3 regions of the Maccoyibacter intestinihominis genome follow, and region 2 is predicted to be linked to each of the others. Evidence: predicted binding sites of a transcription regulator. Region 2 holds the regulator's gene; each other region holds the start of a gene.
What was found. The regulator Rex, encoded in region 2, represses fermentation and respiration genes when NADH is low (regulators of the CRP and FNR family bind a similar motif). The targets are predictions, from matches to a motif close to ATTGTTAANTANTTAACAAT.
Positions count from the first base shown of each region.

Region 1: WMO43_RS13515 (butyryl-CoA:acetate CoA-transferase) is a predicted target of Rex. The motif match lies at 1,075-1,094, and genes of this name have one in related genera.
Region 3: WMO43_RS07650 (acyl-CoA carboxylase subunit beta) is a predicted target of Rex. The motif match lies at 1,510-1,529, and genes of this name have one in related genera.

Region 1 covers NZ_JBBMEX010000018.1:21,263-23,541, forward strand. The annotation lists gene WMO43_RS13515 (butyryl-CoA:acetate CoA-transferase) at 1-1,042, opposite strand, end outside; gene WMO43_RS13520 (DMT family transporter) at 1,225-2,166, shown strand; gene WMO43_RS13525 (class I SAM-dependent rRNA methyltransferase) at 2,163-2,279, shown strand, end outside.
Region 2 covers NZ_JBBMEX010000006.1:16,989-19,267, forward strand. The annotation lists gene abc-f (ribosomal protection-like ABC-F family protein) at 1-898, shown strand, start outside; gene WMO43_RS06875 (redox-sensing transcriptional repressor Rex) at 929-1,612, shown strand; gene WMO43_RS06880 (hypothetical protein) at 1,633-2,262, shown strand.
Region 3 covers NZ_JBBMEX010000006.1:166,257-168,535, forward strand. The annotation lists gene WMO43_RS07650 (acyl-CoA carboxylase subunit beta) at 1-1,421, opposite strand, end outside; gene WMO43_RS07655 (D-alanyl-D-alanine carboxypeptidase family protein) at 1,563-2,279, opposite strand, start outside.

The sequences.
Region 1 (2,279 bases), on a different contig from region 2:
CGAAGTCTAACTGTCCGCCGGCACCACTGATATGTTTGATACCTGAGGACTCAGAGCTGATCTGTCCGAATAAGTCGATATCCACCGCATTGTTGATAGACATGAAGTTGTCCAGTGCGGAGATAGAACGGATGTCATTTGTATAGCTTACAGGAGCACTCATCAGTTCCGGATTTTCGTCTAAGTAATCGTACATCTTCTTTGTTCCTGCACCAAAACCATAGGTCTGACGGAAACGGTCGATATTTTTCTTAGAACCGTTGATCTTTCCGGCTTTTGCAATATCAACAAAAGCGTCTACATACATCTCAGTATGAACACCAAGGTCTTTTAAATCAGATTCTGCGATCAGAGAACCTACTGCGTTTGGCATACCACCGATACCAAGCTGTAAGCAGGCACCGTTTGGAATCTCATCAACGATTAATTTTGCCACTGCTTTGTCAACTTCTGTTGCAGGGCCGCCGCCACCAAGTTCACCGATCGGAGGATTGTCACCTTCTACAATGTAAGTAACATCAGAGATATGTACTCCGTTTTCAAAACCGCCGAGACAACGAGGCATATTCTCATTTACCTCTACGATGATCTTTTTAGAAGTCTCGCACATTGCAGTTAAATGGGAAGCATTTGGACCGAAGTTGAAGTATCCGTGCTTATCCATAGGTGCTACCATCAGCATAACAACGTCATCCGGCTGAATGGAGTCACGGTAGTAACGTGGCAGCTCGGAATAACGGATCGGTGAATAATAAGCGAATCCACGGCTGATATATTTACGCTCGATTCCTGACATATGCCATGAATTCCAGCAGAAATGCTCGCCTGCATCTTCACGTTCAAATACAGCTAAAGGCTTTAACAGAATACCGCCACGAAGTTTTACGTCCTTTAATTCGTCGGTACGTTTTGCGAGTGCTTTATCCAAAGCATCCGGAGTGCCGGTACACCAACCATAATCTACCCAATCGCCGGATTTGATAATTTTTACAGCTTCATCTGCAGATACAAGTTTCTGCTGATACTCTTTTTGAAAATCCATCTTAAGAACCCTCCTCTTTTTCTAAACATGAGATTGTTAAAATTTAAACATACATTAATTTTAACACGCAGGACAGAATAGGTCAACTCTATGTAGAGGTTCTTTTAGTTGAAAAATATACAATCATGGTATAAGATAAAGAACTGATAAGAGTCGTAAAAAGAAATATAAGAGGTTAAGTCATGAAAGAAGAAAAAAGAGCGCAGATCATGCAAAAGACCGCAGTGGTCTGGTTTGGCGCACTGGTCTGCTGTGCATTGTGGGGAAGTGCGTTTCCATGCATTAAGATCGGCTATCAGATGTTTGAAATTGATGCCGCTGATACCGCAGCACAGATTTTATTTGCAGGGTATCGTTTTACCTTAGCGGGAATCCTGACCGTTCTCATTGGCAGTGTTTTAAATAGAGGGTTTCTGATACCGAAAAAAGAGAGTTTTGGAAAAATATTCAAATTATCCATGTTACAGACTGTTCTGCAATACTTTTTCTTTTATGTAGGACTTGCAAATACCACCGGTGTGAAAGCTTCTATTATAGAAGGCGTGAATGTCTTTGTGGCAGTTCTCGTAGCGAGCCTTTTATTTCAACAGGAGAAGCTGACCGGGAAAAAAATCGTCGGTTGTCTGATTGGTTTTGCCGGAGTTGTCATTGTCAATTTAGGAGGCAGCATGGATATGGGCTTCCGGCTGACCGGTGAGGGATTTATTTTCCTGTCTACCGTGGCATATGCATTTTCCTCTGTTTTTTTGAAAAGATATTCTAAGGATGAAAATCCGGTGCTGTTAAGCGGTTATCAGTTCATAACAGGAGGCATCATCATGTGTGTCATCGGACTGCTGATGGGTGGAAAGGTGCATGGATTTGCAGCGGCATCCACCGGCATGCTCGTCTATTTAGCAGTCGTTTCAGCGGTTGCCTATTCCCTGTGGGGAATCCTGTTAAAATATAATCCGGTGTCAAAGGTGGCAGTCTTTGGCTTTATGAATCCGGTGTTTGGAGTTATTTTATCGGCACTTCTCTTAGGGGAAGGCGCGCAGGCAGCAGGAGTAAAAAGTCTGATCGCACTGCTGCTCGTAAGTATTGGAATCTATGTGGTAAATAAAAAAGAAGGAGACAGCGTATGAGTGTAATAGTAACGTTAAAAAAAGGTGAGGGACGTACCGTAAAGGCAGGCGGTATGTGGATTTATGATAATGAGATCGAGTCCGTGTTAGGAAGCTATGAAAACGGAGATGTC
Region 2 (2,279 bases):
GAAACTGTTTGAAAATCTGGATTTTGAGATCAAGCGTGGAGAGCATGTTGCCCTGATCGGAAACAACGGAACCGGAAAAACAACGATCTTAAAGATATTAAACGGAATGCTCAAAGAGGATGCGGGAGTCATCCGGCTTGGAAGCAATGTCTATATCGGATATTATGACCAGGAGCATCAGGTACTCCATATGGAAAAAACACTGTTTGAAGAGATCAGTGATGCATATCCGGAACTGAACAATACACAGGTGCGAAATACCTTAGCGGCATTTTTGTTTACCAATGATGATGTCTTTAAAAGAATCGGTGATCTGAGTGGTGGAGAGCGTGGACGTGTGTCTTTGGCAAAGCTGATGCTTGGCAAGGCGAATTTTTTAATTCTCGATGAGCCGACGAATCATTTGGATATTTTTTCAAAAGAAATATTGGAATCGGCATTGAACCACTATACGGGAACCGTCTTTTTCGTGTCCCATGACCGTTATTTTATCAATAAGACGGCACACCGGATACTGGATCTGTCTAACGGAGTGCTGACAAATTATCTGGGAAATTATGACTATTATATAGAAAAACGTACAGAGCAGGAAACGTTAACGCCGTCAGATGCAGAAACCGTTTCAAAAGAAAAAGCAGAGACAGAGAACAAACAGGACTGGCAGAAACAAAAGCAGGAACAGGCACGCCGCAGAAAAATTGCCAATGAACTGCAAAAAGTAGAAGCCGAGATTGAAATGTGCGAGCAGAAAATCGCCGAGATCGATGAGCAGTGTCAGGACCCTGCGATTGCAGTAAATTCCGCAAAATTAAATGAACTTGGAAGCGAACGAGCCGTTTTTTCTGAAAAACTCGAAGCTCTGTATGAGCAGTGGGAAGTGCTGTCAGAAGATAGTTAAATTTTTGACACATTGACAGTAAAACTACAAATGCTTATAATATATGTAGTTGGCTTAGGAGGAATTAAAGTGGAAAAAGAGATTTCACAGGCAGTAATTCGCAGAATGCCCAGATATTATAGATATTTAGGGGAACTTTTAGACGAAGGCGTAGAGCGTATCTCGTCGAATGAACTTAGCAGCAGAATGAATGTCACTGCGTCACAGATACGCCAGGATCTGAATAACTTTGGCGGATTCGGACAGCAGGGATATGGATATAATGTAAAATTTTTGCACGATGAGATCGGTAAGATTTTAGGCTTAAATCAAAGACACAATATTATTGTAGTCGGAGCCGGTAATCTGGGGCAGGCACTTGCGAATTATGTAAAATTTGAGAAACTGGGCTTTGTGATCATTGCCCTGTTTGATGTAAATCCTGCACTGAAAGGAAAGACAGTGCGTGGAATAGAAATTCATATGATTGATGAAATGGAAGACTTCTTAAAGACACACGATGTGGATATTGCGGCATTGACCATGCCAAAACAAAAGGCAGACGCAGTTGCAAAGAAACTGGTGGATTCCGGCGTACATGCGATCTGGAATTTTGCACATGTGGATTTAGAACTGACAGATAAGGACGTGGTAGTAGAGAACGTTCATCTGTCCGACAGTCTGATGCAGTTGTCCTATAACATTGTAAAAAATCAGTCAGCAAAAGAAAAATAGAGTAGGGACGGGGATTTCACATGAAAGAGAAAGAATATTTCAAAGGAGCCTTGATCAATAAGAAAGTACCGATTCTGGTCTTAGACCAGAAGTGGCACCGGCTGTTTGCGATTCATGGAAAATCAGACGAGATTCAGAGTACGGAAGAAGAATTGAATCATCTCATAGCCAGACAGGGGCAGGCAAATCAGGATATCAAAGACTTAAAAAAAGTCAAAGCCAGTCTGATGGAGAGCATTGTTGCACATATGGATGAGAGTGATGAGCAGAGTAACCGACCGTCAAATGATAAGATCATGGATGAGAACACCCGCCTGATCAACGAAGTAAATGAAAAGATAGAAGCATGTGAGGATGAACTGTTAGAACTGCCAAAACAGATCAAAGACGCAAATGAAAGACTCATGTTAGCAAGCATGGAGTTCTGTTATGAGAAACTTCGCACAAATGATGAAGAGATCAAAGAAATCGATGCCTGGATCAAACAGGTGCGGATCGATCTGAAAAAGAATATCATCAAAAAGCAGAACCGTGAGATCAACAGTAAGGAAATCTATTCCTATATGCATGATATCTTTGGTGCGGAGATCATAGATGTCTTTGACCTGAAAGAGGAAGAAGAACAGGAACAGAAAAAAGAAGAAGAATAAAAAAGCGGGCGCTTTAC
Region 3 (2,279 bases), 150 kb from region 2:
TTTTTCATCGGCCCTTCTACTTTTTTTGTAAATAACATCTCAAATCCTGCGATTAAGTATTTTCTTGTATCTGCAGGGTTGATGATCAGATCAATATATCCTCTTCTTGCAGCATTTTCCACATTTGACTGTAATGCTTCATATTCTTTTGCCTTTTCGTCCAAGACATCTGCGGAAGCATCTGCATACATGATCTTAGCTGCCGATTTTGCATCCATCATGCCGACTTTTGCATCCGGCCATGCATAGACTAAATCTGCTCCAAGAGATTTTGAGTTCATCATTACATAAGAACTTCCGAATGCATCTCCTGTAATGAAGTTAATCTTTGCAGTTGTTGCATTGGCAAATGCGTATGTCATACGGGCAAGTGCCTTTGGAAGACGTTTTTCAGAACATGAAGTCGCTTTAAATCCTGTTGTATTTGTCATGGAAAGTACCGGGATATCAAATGCGTCACAGTACTGGATAAAGTCTGCTGCTTTTTCGCATCCCTGTGCGGTTAATGCTGCTTCAAATTCCTCTGTCCTGTTTCCGTTTTCATCATGCATTACGGTAGCGTTTGCTACTGCACCAACGGTAATTCCGTTTAATTTGATGAATCCTGTTACCATATCTTTTGCATAACCTTTCTTTGTCTCTACAAAGTTATGGTCATCTGCAATTTCAGAAAGGAAGTATCTTGGATCACCTTTCATGGATTCCATGCTCTCACATGCACGGTTTAAATCGTCCGTACACTCGTCCACACGTCCGCTCTCCTCGTTGCATCCCGGAAGAATGGTTACTAATTCGCGGATCTCAGCAAGGATCTCATCCTCTGTTCCGGCTGCATCTACAACACCTGTGTTTGCTGCCTGGAAGTCAGCTTTTGCTGTATCGCATTTCGATACGTTGTTGTCTGCAATGGCATCCGGAGAGTTTACGAAAAGTCTTCCTTTTTCTGTCTCCATGTAAGTGAAGTCACATAATGCGGATGCAACGGCAAGTCCACCTCCACAGCTGCCGAATACGGCACTGATCTGTGGTACAACACCGGAAGCTGCTGTCTGTTTTGCATAAATCTGACCCATTCCTTCCAATGCATCTACAGATTCCTGTAAACGGACACCCGCACAGTCTAAAAGACCAATGACCGGTGCACCCATCTTCATTGCCATGTCATAAACAGAAGCAATTTTCTTTGCGTGCATTTCACCGATTGTTCCACCTAACACGGAAGCGTCCTGGCTGTATACAAATACCAGGTTTTCATCGATTAATCCGTGACCGACAATTACTCCGTCAGAAGGAGTCTTATCTGCAGTCAGATTAAAATCTGTGCTTCGTGCAGTTACGAGAGAACCAAGCTCTACAAAACTGTTCTCATCCAGTAACTTGGCAATTCGTTGCATTGCTAAGCTATTCTTTGTGCTACTCATTTATTAGCCCTCCATCTATGTATTGAAAATTTTTAAAAAATTTCGCTATGCTAATTGTATTACTTTTAATACAATATTTCAATAGTAATTTGTTAAATTTTTCACTAATTTGAATAGACATTTTTTCCAATCTGACGAATTTTAAAACAGAAACTTTTCTAAGACGCACTGCAGATACCACCGTGGCGTTCTTGCGGATACATTTTCCATCGCAACGATCGGATAAGATACTGCTTTTTCCTCTCCGATATAGTACTCTGCTTTTCCGATCACCGTTCCTTTTTTGACCGGTGCCTGCAATACTTTCTTTGTCGTGCATTTTACGGTCACTTTTTCTTCCTTGTCTTTTAAAACCCGAAGATCCTTTCCTTTTACCCGAACCGGCATCAGAATCTCTTTGTCAGGATCATAGGAGTTGTCAGCGGCGTTTATGACAGGGACCGTCTCTAATTCTTGTTTGGCTTTGACTTTTACCTTTTCATAATGCTCTAAACCGTATTCCATGAGCTTTCTGGTATCTGCCCATTTATAGCTTTTGTTATTCGGCCAGCCGCAGGCAAGCAGTGATACCACAAATGTCCGCTCCCCTCTTTTTAAGGCTCCGACGTAGCAATAGCCTGCATCCGCGGTAAATCCGGTCTTTCCGGACAGTGCGCCATCCATCATCTGTAAAAAAGCATTGTGATTATTACAGGTAAAATTCCGGCTTCTCTCTACATTCTGAAAACTATGCTGTTTTGTCTGTGTAATTTTTAAAAACGTATCGTTTTTGATACAGTAGCTCATGATCGTTGCAAGATCTTTTGCCGTGGTTCCATGAGAACCTGTTTCATCTTTTGCGTCTAATCCGTTTGGCGT